Formosa sp. Hel1_33_131: one gene and its partner. The protein of the gene in region 2 interacts with the protein of the main gene of each other region in a pairwise test. Links are inferred from orthologs where the notes say so. Each region holds a gene or a part of one and is shown on either strand. Other genes may lie near its edges.

Region 1 (7,039 bases), 830 kb from region 2 along the record:
GTTAAATCATCAGTTAACCATCTGGCTAACAATGTATCTTTATTTCTAGTTTCCATAAATGTCGTTACTGTATTATAAACAACTGTTTAGCTGAACACCCTACTTTTTAAATATTTCCTATTTTTTCTCTCAAGACAACTAATGCATTATGCATCCTTTTCTCAACCGCTTTTACAGATAAATTCAGCAATGCTGCGATTTCTTTATAGGTCATTTTATCAATCCTATTTAACAAAAACACTTCTCTTTGTTTTTCTGGTAAAATAGCAATCGCATCTTGAAGTTTTTTCATAAATTCTTTTTCTTCATATATAAATTCGGGACTTTCATTATTCACTTCAGATCCTTTAAACTTACTATAGTTTAACACTACTTTTTGATGTTTTACAGTATTCAAAAAATTATTATTAGCAATCCTTTTTAGATAAAATAAGGCTTCGTCATAATTAACTTTTTCACAGTGATTCCATAAACTTATAAAGGCTTCCTGTACCATATCTTCCGCTAAATTAAAATCGCCACATTTGTAATAAATATAGTTTCTTAAAAGCGTTGAATGCGTATTGAAGAGCATCTCAAAATGTTTCGATTCACAGACCGATTTGTTGTTTTTTGTCATTTCAATTTGGCGGTACTAAATTAAAAACCAAAATTAAACAAAAAATATTTAGCAAGTAAAATACTGTTTAATAGTATTTTATAAAATAATTTTAAAATAAAGTAGGGTTGTTCCTAATTTGGTTGTTTATAATTCATAACGGTGTATTAAGTTGCACACAAACTATTTAAACCTAAATTATTAAATATGAAAAATTTATTAAAATTATCACTTGTTTTTTTGTTGATATTAAGTTCATGTAGCAAAGACAACGACGAGATCACACCAGAAGTTAAAGAGGAAGGTGTTTCTACGGAATTAATTACAAACTTAACAAATAGTGCGTTCAGTGCTAGAACTTCGAATCAAGAATCTGATTATCTGGAAGACGGAGAGTGTTTTGTCATCAACTATCCTTACTCTATTTCGGATGGACAAACGAGTACAACGGTTAATAGTGATGAAGAATTAGAAGCTTATTTATCAAGTTTAACAGGAAATTCAGCAATCTCTATTGAGGTCCCTTTTGATGTTACTTTAGCTGATGGCACTCAACAAACCATTACGACTTTCGATGAGTTTTTTATGTTAATAGATTCATGTTATGGTGGTGACCAAGGTCCTTCTGATTCATGTTTTGAACTGGATTTTCCCCTAACAGCTCATGATTCTGATGGAAATGAAGTGACTGTTAATTCTGAACAAGAATTATTTTCTTTTGAGTTTACAGGATTTGTATATCCTATTTCTGTAACTTTAACAGATGGAACTCAAGTGACTGTAAACAACTCCCAAGACTTTGACGCTCTTTATAATGACTGTTATGGCATCGAAGATTGTGATGACTGTGATTATGTATGTTTTGAAATCGTATTCCCATTCTCTTTTGTTGTAAATGATGGTAATTTAGAAACCATAAATGATTACGATGATCTTTGGGACTTTTTAAGCGGTCTTACTGAGGATGATACGTTTGTGATTTCTTATCCTATTACAGTGGAGTTTGAAGATGGATCTCAGCAATCAGTTAATAGTGATGAAGAACTTGTTGCTTTATATGAGGATTGTGAGTAAAAATATTGGCAAGTATATTTAATTTCATAAAATAGCTTGGATCATTTGATCCAAGCTATTTTTGTTAAGTGAAACATAAAAATCATTTTTTTTATTATGTGTGTCTTACAATTAAATATTTATTAAATTGCTGATTATTAAAAATTAATTAACCATAAACTTTTAAGAATGAAATATTTATTAAAATTATCACTTGTTTTTTTGCTTCTATTTAGTGCTTGTAGCAAAGACAATAATGAAGAGGTTATAGCTGAAGAGATTGAAGAAGGTGTTTCTACTGAATTAATGACAAACTTATTTAATAGCGCCAGAACAGCTACAACTTCAAACCAAGAATCTGATTATGTTGAAGAAGGAGAGTGTTTTATCATCAACTATCCTTACACTGTTTCCGATGGAGAAACCAGTACGACCTTCAATAGTGATGAAGATGTAGAAGCTTTCTTAGAAAACTTAACAAATGAATCAGAAGTTTATATTGAAGTGCCTTTTGATGTTACCATGTCGGACGGAACTCAGCAAACCATTTCTTCGTACGAAGAGTTAGAAATGTTATTAGATGATTGTTATGATTTTGATCATGACGACGATGATGATTATAACGATGAATGTTTTGAACTGAATTACCCTCTAACCGCTCTTGATTATGACGGAAATGAAGTCGTTGTAAATTCTGAACAAGATTTGTATAATTTTGAATTTGTAGGATTTGTATATCCAATCTCAGTGACTTTAACGGATGGAACTCAGGCAACTGTAAACAGTCCTCAAGAATTTGATACACTTTATAACGATTGTTATGACATTGAAGATTGTGATGACTGTGAAGAGCAATGTTTTGAAATTGTATTTCCATTCTCTTTGGTTTCAGGCAACGGAACTGTAGAAACCTTTAATGGTTACGATGGACTTATGGAGTTTTTAAGTCAGCTTACAGAACAAGATTCTTTCATAATTTCTTACCCAATTACAGTAGAGTTTGAAGATGGTTCTCAACAAACTGCTAACAGTGACGAAGAGCTTGACGCTCTCTATGAAAGTTGTGAGTAAGTAATAATATTTTACAGTTTAAACAAAGTAGCTTGGGTCTTTTGATTCAAGCTATTTTTTTTGGAGGGGTGTGGTAGTGTAGTGGTTTTATTAGCTTAATTTTTAATCCTCCAAATAATCCACCAAAAGCGCCACCACATAGCTATAACTCTCAATGCCTTTGACTTGGTTGTTTGCCTTTAAGAAATGGCTGTAAAACTTTTTGAAAATAGGTTCCAGAGGGTTGTTATAAGCACTCCAGAAGTCAAACGCTTCCTGATAATCTTCTAAGATACCAGGGTTGATCGTGCATAAAACAGAGTCGTAGGCATCCGGATCCCTTTTAGATAATTCTATTAAACAATAGCGCAACGCAAATTTATAACCTGCATAGTTGAAATAGGGGTCTTCATTATGGATGCTCGCCAAAAATCCAATAAAATTAGCTTCGTTCTCTGCCGCATAGCCCAACTGATGCGCTTGTTCGTGCGCAATCGTAGTCGGCATAGAATTGGCAGGCATTACAGCATTGATGTGCGCTTCTAGCGTCAATGGGTTCACATAGCCACTAAACCCCATATACGTCAAGGGCGTACTAAATAGTGATTTCTTACTGTTTTTGCCGTCGTGTTTAAAATTTGGATACACCTTTTCTAATTGAGAATAACCCGTTTGACTGATTTCAGTCAGTTCAGAAAATGCATAGGGGAGGGTCGTTTTTAATAAAGAATCTTGTGTGATCGCAAAGTGCAGTGCATTCGTTTTTAAAACCAGTTGGTTGGTAACCGATTTTAATTGAGCCGTGGTATATTTTGGATTTAAATTGAGTGTCGTATGTAAAGGCACTCGGTAATAATTAAACCCCCAACACAAATGAAACATGAAATAGAGAAGGGACACAAAAGATAACACATCCAAACCCCACGCTTTGGGATCTGTTCTGAGACGTTTCCAATTGACAATCGCCCAACGAATCACATAAACAATCAAGGCGATGTACAACAGATCGCCCACAGAAAAGGGAATCCATTTAAAAGCTGTGTTTAGTAGTTTTGAGAGTGCAGGAAAAATACCCATACTATAATAGGCCTCGATAAATTCAGGATACTGCTTCGCTACTTTTAGAAGAAAGTATTGAGGCAGCAAACTCAACGCAAGAATGATTTTCCCTTTTTTAGACATCACTCAAAAGTAATAATTTTAATTTATGATCGGGAAGGAATCCGTACCTTTGTGCAACAAAAAAATATATCTATTATGAGCCAAGACATTCGTAAACTGGAACCCAAAGCAGTTTGGAACAAATTTGCAGATTTGAATGCCGTGCCCCGTCCTTCTAAAAAAGAAGAACGCGTCATTGCATTTATGAAAGATTTTGGGAAAAATCTAAACCTTGAAACCGTAGAAGATACGGTAGGGAATGTGATCATCAAAAAACCAGCCACAGCAGGCATGGAAGACCGAAAAGCCATTGTCATGCAATCACATTTAGATATGGTACATCAGAAAAACAGTGATACTGATTTTGATTTTTTAACCCAAGGTATTGAGATGATTGTTGATGGGGATTGGGTCAAAGCAAATGGAACGACTCTAGGAGCCGATAACGGCTTAGGCGTCGCAACCATTATGGCAATTTTAGAAAGTACCGACATTCCACACCCTGCTATTGAAGCCTTGTTTACGATTGATGAAGAAACTGGCATGACAGGTGCGATGGGTCTAAAAGGAGGCTTGTTAAAAGGAGAAATTCTTTTAAACCTAGATACCGAAGATGATGACGAAATTGGCGTGGGCTGTGCCGGAGGCATTGATGTCACCGCCGTAGGGACGTATAACGAAGAACCAACTCCTGAAACCAAAATAGGCTATTCCATAGAAGTTAAAGGATTGCAAGGGGGACATTCAGGGATGGATATTCATAAAGGGTTTGGGAATGCCAATAAAATAATGAACCGTTTGTTATTTGATGCCTTTGAAAATTTCGGATTGCGAATATCTGAAATTGATGGTGGAAGTTTACGCAACGCGATTCCTAGGGAGAGCAAAGCAATTGTGTCGATAGACCTAGTACAAGAAGATGCTTTTAAGTACGAAATGGGCCTACAAGTTGAAGCGATTCAGACAGAACTCAAAACAATGGAACCAGATTTAACGGTTGAGTTTACTAAAATTGACACGCCAAAAGTGATGATGGACTTGGGTGTTCAAGAAGGGTTAACAAGGGCTATTTATGCTGCGTGGAATGGCGTGTACCGCATGAGTCCCGACATTCCTGAATTGGTAGAAACATCTAATAATATTGCCCGTGTCATTATCAAAGGAGGAAATGTCAAAATAGGCTGCCTCACACGTTCTTCTGTGGAATCCTCTAAAATGGATTTAGCAATGATGTTGCGTGCAACCTTTGAGCTTATTGGCTGCGAGGTAGAGCTTTCAGGGGATTACCCAGGTTGGGAACCCGATATGGATTCATCTATTTTGAAAGTATTGAGATCTTTATACGAAAAACTATACAACGAAAAACCACATGTAGCGGCCTGTCATGCCGGTTTAGAATGCGGTCTTTTAGGAACGAATTATCCCGATATGGAAATGATCAGTTTTGGACCGAATATCAGAGGGGCGCATTCTCCTGATGAACGCGCTCAGATTTCTTCTGTTCAGAAATTTTGGGTCTTTGTTTTAGAGATTTTAAAAGAGATTCCAAAAGTATAACACTCATTTTACCCCATAAAAGAGGTCGTCTAAAAAGTAGAATTTCTGTCATTCTGAACTTGTTTCAGAATCTGAAATGAACCTGCCTACCGTCAGGCAGAATTTTCTGACGGTAGGCAGGTTCAGATTGACAAAGCAGAGTCTTTTTAAACAGCCTCTTTTGTTTTATTGTAATTGAAAATTATTCAGCAATTTCTAGCATTTCAATAATAAACATTAAATCTGTATTTGGTTGGATCGGTCCACGCCCTTTTTCTCCGTAAGCAAGATAAGAAGGAAGGTATAAGAATGTTTTGTCTCCTACAGACATATCAAACACACCTTCTTTGAAACCGGGTATCATTTGCGCTTCTGGATCAATTTTCATGGGCATCGCGCTATAAGCACCTTGTTGTTCTTTTCGGATGTCATATGTGCCACATTTTTCATCCACTGTTTTAATGTTAGTTCCAAATAATTTACCATCCGTAAAATAGCCTTCATAATTAAGCTTAACTGTGTTGCCAGTTTTTGGTTTAACTCCGTTGCCTTTTGTGATGTTGTAAACGAGTAATCCAGAAGTTTGCTGTGTTGCTTTGCTCTTATAAATATTTAATACAGGAACCATTTCTTTGGCAGCCATCTCCATTTTTTCTTCCGCAATTTTTTTAGCTTCTTCCGCTTTTTGCTTTGCGTCTTCAAGTTTTTGTAAACGTTTTTCTTCTAACAAAGGAAGCTCTGTGTTCCATGTGTCCACAGCATCAAATCCTTTGGCGCTCATTCCTTGACGAATGATGTTCAATTTTAATATTTTAACGTCTTCCAAAGGCTTGTTAGATCCCGGAGTGACTTTAACGTTAGAGATGGTATCAACAACTGAGAAGCCTTTAACCACTTCTCCAAAAACAGAATGTCTATTATCAAGGTGTGGAGTTGGTTTTTCGGTAATAAAAAACTGGCTACCGTTGGTGGCAGGTCCAGAATTGGCCATGGACAGAATCCCTGGTTTGTCATGTTTTAGACTTTCGTCAAATTCATCTCCAAATTTGAATCCTGGGCTTCCAGAACCAGTCGCAGTGGGGTCGCCACCTTGAATCATAAAGTTGTCAATCACTCTGTGAAAAACAGTCCCATCATAATAGGGCTTCCCTTTTAAAGAATCGGGCAACATAGGGTGAGTCCCATCAGCAAGACCTACAAAATTAGCAACTGTTAATGGCACTTTGTCATAAAACAACTGTATAATGATCGTGTCTTTAGACGTTACAAATTCGGCAAACATACCATCGCCTAAATCTGGATATTGTTCTTGGCAACTGGTGGAACTAATCAGCAATCCTGCTGCAAATAATTGGATAAATACTTTTGTGAATTTCATTTTTTTGAATTTTTATTGGGTTTTAAATAGATTATAGTGTGTTAGTTATTGGTGAGTTTTAATAAAGAAACGTCGCAAACGAGCGGTACATTGCTACCGATTTTCTCCTCATCTCCATAGTAGCCATATGCTTTTTGAGATGGAAATAGAAAAGTAATCGATTCGCCTTCTTTCATGAGTTTTAAACCTTCTCTCAATCCAGAAAATAATTCTTGTTGGTCGATATAATAGCTTTGTGTTTCTAGTTCTTTTACGGGATAAAT
Region 2 (8,321 bases):
AGTCAAGAAGACTATGGAACCTATATACTATATGCATTGCCTTTAGGAGATGTTTCATTGGACGATCTTGTTGCTGAAATGGATGAAGAAATTGTAAAACTACAAAACGAACTTATTTCTGAAAGAGACTACCAGAAAATTCAAAATAAATTTGAAAACAACTTTGTAAGTTCAAACTCAAGTTTTGAAGGAATCGCAAATTCATTGGCACGTTACTATATGTTATATGGCGATGTTAATTTAATCAACAATGAAATTGAAATCTACCGTTCTATAACACGTGAAGAAATCAAAGCGGTTGCTAACAAATATCTGAATGCAGACCAACGATTGATATTAGAATACTTACCAGAATCCGATAAGGAATAATAACTAAAAGATCTAAAAATGAAAACTAAATTATACATATTAATTGCCGTGTTTTTCATGTCTCTGGGAGTGAATGCTCAGATTGACCGCTCACAGCAACCAAAACCAGGGCCTGCTCCAGTAATTTCACTAGAGAAGCCACAAGAATTTGAATTAAAAAACGGCCTCAAAGTATTGGTTGTTGAAAACCATAAACTGCCAAGAGTGTCCTTTAACTTAGCTTTTGACAGAGACCCTGTATTAGAAGGTGAAAAAGCTGGTGTTACATCGCTTTTAGGAGCCATGTTAGCAAACGGTACTACCACGATCTCTAAAGACGATTTTAATGAAGAAATTGACTTTTTAGGTGCGCGATTGAGTTTTGGTTTTAGCGGAGGTTCTGCAAATTCACTAACAAAATACAGCAATCGTATGTTGGAATTGTTAGCAGATGCAGCTATGAATCCTCTACTTACTGAAGAAGAATTTCAAAAAGAAAAAGAAAAACTTATTGAAGGGATCAAGTCAGATGCTAAAAGTGTTGATGCAATTGCAGGACGTGCTGGTGGTGCATTGGCTTACGGCAAACAACACCCTTATGGTGAGTTTGTCACTGAAGAATCGGTTGAAGCAGTGACTCTTGAAGACGTGAATGCTTATTATCAAAAATACTTTACACCCAACAATACGTATTTAGTGATTATTGGAGATGTCAACACAAAAGCCGTTGTTAAGCTTGTAAAAAAGTATTTCAAAAAATGGGAAAAAGCAGCGACTGCAACAACGGTTGTTGTAGAACCAAATGCGAATCCTGAGTCTTTAGAAATCAATTTTATTGACATGCCAAATGCGGTGCAGTCCAATATTTCTTTGACAAGCACTGTAAAGCTAAAAATGAGTGATCCTGATTACCATGCAGTTCTTATTGCAAATAAAATACTAGGTGGTGGGTTTAATAGTTACTTAAACATGAACCTTCGTGAAGAGCATGGCTATACGTATGGTGCACGTTCTTCTGTTGGAACAGACAAATACATCTCTCGTTTCAGAGCTGGAGCTGCCGTAAGAAATGCAGTGACTGACAGTGCTGTAGTTCAAACCATCAAAGAAATCAAACGCTTTCAAGCGGAGCCTGTAGAAGCGGATGCTTTATCAAATGCCAAAGCAAAGTATGTAGGTGATTTTGTATTAGCACTTGAAAGACCAAGTACGATTGCTCAATATGCAATCAATACAAAAATTAATGAATTACCAGAAGATTTCTATGCGACTTATTTAGAGAAAATAAACGCAGTCTCTATTGAAGATGTAAACCGTGTTGCAAACCTGTATTTTACAGCAGACAATGCACGCATCATCGTCGTTGGTAAAGGAAGTGAAGTGATCGGAAATCTCGAAAAAACAGGCATTCCAATCAACTACTTTGACACCTTTGCAAACCCAGTTGAAAAGCCTGAGTTTACAAAGCCAATCCCCGCAGGCGTGACTGCTGCAACGGTGCTTGACTCTTACATTACCGCCATTGGAGGTCTTGAAGCTGTCAATGCAGTAAGCTCTGTAATGACATCAGCTAATGTTACTATTGAAGGAATGCCCTTTAAACCAACCGCGGTATCGAAAGTTATGACACCTAACATGTCATCAATGGAAATGTCTATTGAGGGAATGGGAACGGTTATGAAGCAAAAGTTTGATGGTACTGAAGGCTATGCCGAACAACAAGGAATGAAACAACCAATGTCTGAAGACGAGCTTGCTGAAAAAGCAAAAGAAAAAGGCTTATTTCCAGAAACTTATTTAGATGCAAGCACATTAACCTTGGTTAGCTTATCTGCTATTGACGGCGTTGATGTTTACAAACTAAAAGTTGAAGAAGATGCTTATCGTTATTATGACGCTGCTACTGGACTTTTGGTGAGAACTGAAAAATCACAAGAAGCACAAGGTCAAACAATAACCTCTGTTCAAGATTTATCTGATTACAGAGAAGTGAATGGTGTCTTGTTTCCATTCGTACAGAAAATAACTGCAGGCCCTCAAGTCATTGGGATGGCTGCAAGCGAGATTGTCGTTAATGACGGCGTCTCTGCAGAAGATTTTAAATAATCTAACTTTACAAATTCTAAAAGAACCGAGGCATTAGCTTCGGTTTTTTTTTGCTTTTTTATTGGCTAAATAGATGCCACACAATATAAGTAAAGAGGCCAATCCTTGGTCCAATCCAAAAAGCTCGCCATCGGCCAATCCCCAAAGGAGTGCCACTAGTGGCATTAAATAAGTCACAGAAGATGCAAACACAGGACTTGAAATCTGTATGAGATTATTGAAAATAATTTTCGCCATCACGGTTCCAAATACCGCTAAGATCGCCACATACCCTATCGAAACAAAAACTGCCTCATGCTCATAGGTTTGAGACGAGAAAAAATCTGAGAAAATTAAGACCAAAAAAGCAGGAATGAATATCGCTATAAAATTCCCCGTAGCTATGGCAAGTGGTTTCACATCCTGAAGGTAGTGTTTGATTATATTGACATTAAACCCATACATAACTGTTGCCAAAACAACAAAACCAGCGTACAAATAATTTTGATCGGGATTGAGTTCCATGCTGTTAAAGATGAGCATTGAGGCCCCAATAAACCCAAGCATCACGCCTAGCATTTGAATTTTAGTGGACGCAATCTTAAAAACAGCCAAACCTATTAAGGTCGCATTCAATGGTACCAAGGCATTTAAAATAGAGACAATTCCACTATCCACTTCCGTTTCTGCAAATGCAAATAAAAAGGCCGGTAGGAAAGTGCCAATAAATCCAGATAGAATAATCCACTTCCATTGATGGTTGAGAATCGTTTTGACGGATTTATATCCAATCATAAAAATAAAAAGAGACGAAATAACCGTTCGTAAACTCCCCAATTGCAAGGGCGTTAGAGCGACTAAACCCTTCTTAATAAGAATAAAAGAACTCCCCCACACGATCGCTAATACAAACAGATACGTCCACTTTTTTTGTTCTTGATTCATTTTGATGACGGATAATTTTTTACAAAATTGAGTAATAAAATTAGAATAACACTGAATTATTTTTACATTTGTTTAAACACCTAAATAAAATACTATGAAATATTTCAAAATTATCTTAACCTCAACATTTCTATTCGTTTTCTTTTTAGCTTGTAAGAACGAGCCAAAATCGGAAATCAAAACGGTAGAAATGAGTGAGGAATCAACAAAAAAACTCGACCCTAATGCGACCTATTCTAAAGCAGAATTTAGTATTAAAGGAATGACTTGCGAAATAGGTTGTGCTAAAACCATTCAGAAAAAACTTGCCAGCATGGAAGGTGTGAAATCTGCAACCGTAGATTTTAAAAACGAAATGGCGATGGTCGAGTACGACGTTGCCAAAGCCAACCCAATGAGCATCACTAAAACAGTGACTTCTGTTTCAGACACCTATTCAGTAGAAAACATGAAAACCGTAGCTGAATTTTCAGGCTCTAAAATGGCCTGTAAGAAAGACTGCAAAAAAGCGTGCTGCAAAGACAAAATGGACGCACACAAAAAAGCCTGCGCTAAAGAGTGTAAAAAAGAATGCTGCGCTAAAAAAGCTTAACGCGACTGCATCAAGGTTTCTATTTCTTCAACTTCAATAGGAATATCTTGCATTAAATTTAAAGGTGGGCCTTCAGCTTGAATGACAACATCGTCTTCGAGTCGGACGCCCATTTTTTCGTTAGGGATATAAATCCCTGGCTCTACCGTAAATACCATATTTGCCGTCATAGGTGTTTCTAAAGCACCAAAATCGTGGGTATCTAAGCCCATGTGGTGCGAAGTTCCATGCATGAAATATTTTTTATAAGCAGGCCATTTTGGATCCTCATTCTGAACATCTGCTTTGTCTATCAACCCTAAATTCAAAAGCTCAGAGGTCATCATTTTTCCAACTTCCACATGGTAGTCTTTCCAAATAGTGCCTGGAACAAGGAGTGCAGTCGCCTCGTTTTTAACATCTAAAACCGCTTGATAAACAGCTTTTTGACGCGCTGTAAAACGACCATTCACTGGGATGGTTCGCGTCATGTCACTGGCGTAGTTCGCGTATTCTGCGCCTACGTCCATAAGCAACATATCTCCATCCTTACAGGCTTGGTTATTTTCTATATAATGCAACACACAAGCGTTGTATCCCGATCCGATGATGGGCGTGTAAGCAAATCCTTTGGAGCGATTATTAAGAAACTCATGCATAAATTCTGCCTCAATTTCGTACTCCATAACACCAGGCTTTATAAAGCCCAACGCTCTTCTAAACCCTTTTTCTGTAATGTCGCACGCTGTTTGCATCAATGCAATTTCTTCTGGTTCTTTCACGCCTCGAATCAATTCCATGATTGGAAAATTAGGCACAATCTCGTGATTCGGATAGGTAGATTTGATCATTTTTAAAAAACGATCGTCTCGAGTTTCCATTTCAACCGCTTGACGGTAATGGTTATTATTGTTAAAATAAAAACTGCTGGCTTCTGCCATCAATGTTGGAAAAATCGAATCAAATTCTTTTAACCAATACACCGTTTGAACTCCAGATGTAGCGGTTGCCTGAGACTTACTAAGTTTGGCACCTTCCCACACCGCAATGTGGTCATTGGTTTCTTTTAAAAATAAAATCTCCCTGTGTGCGGCTTCAGTTGAGCTTGGGAATAAAACTAAAATACTCTCTTCTTGATCCACTCCACTGAGGTAAAAAATATTTCGGTGTTGTTCAAACGGAAGTGTGCTGTCTGCACCCGTAGAAAAAACATCATTAGAGTTAAACACAGCAATCGATTTAGGTTGCATCTGCTGTAAAAATTTAAATCTATTTTTTGTAAATAATTGAGAACTAATCGGTAGGTATTTCATATTTGTTTATTTTTAATGATCAACTGCGACATCTATGATGTCATTTTTACTGAATATCAAGTTTTAGATAGGGATGGTTCACAATCTTATGTATTTAGTCCAAATTTAGAAAAAAAATTATAATAATAGGTAAAATTTAAAATGTTAAAATACCTAAGAAGGAATCTGTTAATTTAAAATAATTATAAATAAGAAAATTAACACGAATGTTATTGTCTAAAACGTTGTCGTGGATTACCTTTGCAAGGTTAAAAAATAGCATATAATTATGAGTGGATTTTTAAAGTCTTCAATCGGAAAAAAGATAGCCATGGCGCTCTCAGCATTTTTCCTCATGTTTTTCATTTTACAACATTTTGCCATCAATATTCTATCTGTCATCAATCCAGACACTTTTAATGAGGTGTCTCATTTTATGGGGACAAATTCTTTGGTTCAATTTGTCATGCAGCCGATTCTTATTTTTGGAGTTGTATTTCATTTTGCAATGGGCTTTGTGTTAGAATATAAAAATTATATGTCGCGATCTGTGAGCTATGCCAAAAATAATGGCAACGCAAATTCTACTTGGATGAGTAGAAACATGATTTATAGCGGCGGATTTATCTTGGTGTTTCTTGTGATCCATTTTATTGATTTCTGGATTCCAGAACTAAACATCAAATACGTTGTTGGAGACTCTTCAGGGCTTTTAGCTGATGGATCAGACTATCGCTATTTTGAAGAACTTCAGCATAAATTTGTACCCCTTTGGCGCGTCGTTCTTTACTGCGTTGGGTTTATCTTTCTCGCATTGCATTTACTACACGGATTCAACTCTGCGTTTCAATCGGTTGGAGCAAATAATAAATATACCAAATCACTAAAAGGTTTTGGAAACGCATACGCAATACTGATCCCCCTAGGATTTATTGTCATCGCACTCTTCCACTTTTTTAATAATACACACTAAAACATAGGATTATGGCTTTAGATTCAAAAATACCAGATGGCCCTTTAGCAGACAAATGGACCAATCATAAAAATAACATTGACCTTGTAAATCCTGCCAACAAGCGTCACATCGACGTTATTATTGTTGGAACTGGACTTGCTGGTGGATCCGCTGCAGCGACCCTTGCTGAACTTGGCTACAACGTGAAAGCGTTTTGTTTTCAAGATTCTCCACGTCGAGCGCACTCTATCGCTGCACAAGGAGGCATCAACGCCGCTAAGAATTATCAAGGCGATGGCGATTCTACATACCGCTTATTTTACGATACGGTTAAAGGGGGCGATTACCGCTCACGTGAAGCAAACGTACACCGTTTAGCAGAAGTATCCACCAACATCATTGACCAATGTGTTGCACAAGGCGTGCCTTTTGCAAGAGATTATGGAGGACTTTTAGACAACCGTTCTTTTGGAGGGGTTTTAGTTTCTAGAACGTTTTATGCCAAAGGGCAAACAGGTCAACAACTATTATTAGGAGCCTACTCTGCAATGAACCGACAGATTGGGCGTGGAAAAATAAAAATGTACAACCGTCACGAAATGTTAGACGTGGTCATCGTAGGTGGAAAAGCCCGTGGGATTATCACTCGAAACTTAGTGACTGGCGAAATTGAACGCCACTCCGCTCATGCAGTCGTGATAGGAACTGGAGGTTACGGAAACGTATTTTACCTTTCTACAAATGCGATGGGAAGTAATGCAACCGCTGCTTGGAAAGCCCACAAACGTGGTGCTTATTTTGCAAACCCTTGCTACACACAAATTCACCCAACCTGTATTCCGGTTTCGGGAGACCACCAATCAAAATTAACCCTGATGTCTGAATCCTTAAGGAATGATGGACGTATATGGGTACCAAAAAAATTAGAGGATGCCAAAGCGATTCAAAATCGTGAATTAAAACCTACAGACCTTGCTGAAGATCAACGTGATTATTTCTTAGAACGACGCTATCCGGCATTCGGAAACTTAGTCCCTAGAGATGTAGCTTCTCGAGCTGCTAAAGAACGTTGTGACGAAGGTTTTGGCGTGAATAAAACAGGGGAAGCTGTCTTTTTAGACTTTGCTGCCGCCATTATCAGATACGGTAAAGAAAAAGCACACGTTAAAGGATTGAATGAAGACGATACTTCACTGATCCAAACCTTAGGAAAAGAAGTCGTTAAAAGTAAATACGGCAACTTATTCCAGATGTACGAGAAGATTGTGGATGAAAATCCATACGAAACACCGATGATGATTTATCCAGCCGTACACTACACAATGGGTGGCGTTTGGGTTGATTATAATTTACAAACAACCATTCCAGGGCTTTATGCAATTGGAGAAGCTAATTTCTCTGATCATGGTGCCAACCGTTTAGGAGCTTCGGCATTGATGCAAGGATTGGCAGATGGCTATTTTGTATTGCCATACACTATTGGGAACTATTTGTCTAAAGACATTAGAACAGGACCAATTCCAACAGATACTGTAGAATTTGAAGAAGCAGAAGCTAAGGTGACTTCGGAAATTAAGCACTTTATCAATAATAAAGGAACCAAGCCTGTGGATTATTTTCACAAACGTCTTGGTAAAATTATGTGGAACAAATGTGGAATGGCTCGAAATGAAAAAGAGTTAAAAGAAGCGATTGAAGAAATAGCTGCACTTCGTGAGGAGTTTTATAAAGATGTACTAGTCCCAGGTTCTGCTGATGAATTTAATGAAGAATTAGCAAAAGCAGGTCGAGTGGCAGATTTCCTTGAATTAGGAGAATTGTTCGCAAAAGATGCCTTGGTACGTGAAGAATCTGCTGGAGGACACTTTAGAGAAGAACACCAAACTCCAGAAGGAGAAGCACAACGAAAAAAAGAGTTTCAGTTTGTATCTGCATGGGAATACAAAGGAGCCCCTAAGGATGCAGAATTGCATAAAGAAGCATTAGTTTACGATAATATTGAAGTTAAAGAACGCTCATACAAATAAGAACTGCTATGAATTTAACATTACAAATATGGCGACAAAAAAACGCCACTACTGAAGGAAAAATTGTAGAATACCCTATTGAAGATATTTCTCCAGAC

The links.
Region 1: the proteins of FORMB_RS04540 (region 2) and FORMB_RS00850 interact in binary tests that used the Escherichia coli proteins (3 or more experiments, as listed by UniProt). The link is inferred for Formosa sp. Hel1_33_131 from one-to-one orthologs.

What each region holds. Positions count from the first base shown.
Region 1 is NZ_CP017260.1:170,602-177,640, reverse strand. The notes cover bases 3,224-6,188. They hold FORMB_RS00850 (aminoacyl-histidine dipeptidase), read left to right. Parts: upstream 3,224-3,958; coding sequence 3,959-5,419; downstream 5,420-6,188. Other genes in these bases: FORMB_RS00845 (peptidylprolyl isomerase), read right to left, coding at 5,601-6,188; FORMB_RS00855 (DUF3810 domain-containing protein), read right to left, coding at 3,224-3,883. In the rest of the region: FORMB_RS00875 (FecR family protein), read right to left, coding at 1-56; FORMB_RS00870 (RNA polymerase sigma factor), read right to left, coding at 107-619; FORMB_RS00865 (hypothetical protein), read left to right, coding at 806-1,672; FORMB_RS00860 (hypothetical protein), read left to right, coding at 1,841-2,722; more of FORMB_RS00855, read right to left, coding at 2,825-3,223; more of FORMB_RS00845, read right to left, coding at 6,189-6,776; gliding motility-associated peptidyl-prolyl isomerase GldI, read right to left, coding at 6,818-7,039. UniProt on the Escherichia coli protein: Dipeptidase with broad substrate specificity. Requires dipeptide substrates with an unblocked N-terminus and the amino group in the alpha or beta position.
Region 2 is NZ_CP017260.1:1,001,816-1,010,136, forward strand. Bases 3,115-6,075 are described here. They hold FORMB_RS04540 (aminopeptidase P family protein), read right to left. Parts: upstream 5,263-6,075; coding sequence 3,967-5,262; downstream 3,115-3,966. Other genes in these bases: FORMB_RS04530 (DMT family transporter), read right to left, coding at 3,115-3,378; FORMB_RS04535 (heavy-metal-associated domain-containing protein), read left to right, coding at 3,473-3,970; FORMB_RS04545 (succinate dehydrogenase cytochrome b subunit), read left to right, coding at 5,531-6,075. Also shown: FORMB_RS04520 (M16 family metallopeptidase), read left to right, coding at 1-369; FORMB_RS04525 (M16 family metallopeptidase), read left to right, coding at 388-2,454; more of FORMB_RS04530, read right to left, coding at 2,488-3,114; more of FORMB_RS04545, read left to right, coding at 6,076-6,214; FORMB_RS04550 (fumarate reductase/succinate dehydrogenase flavoprotein subunit), read left to right, coding at 6,226-8,223; FORMB_RS04555 (succinate dehydrogenase/fumarate reductase iron-sulfur subunit), read left to right, coding at 8,232-8,321.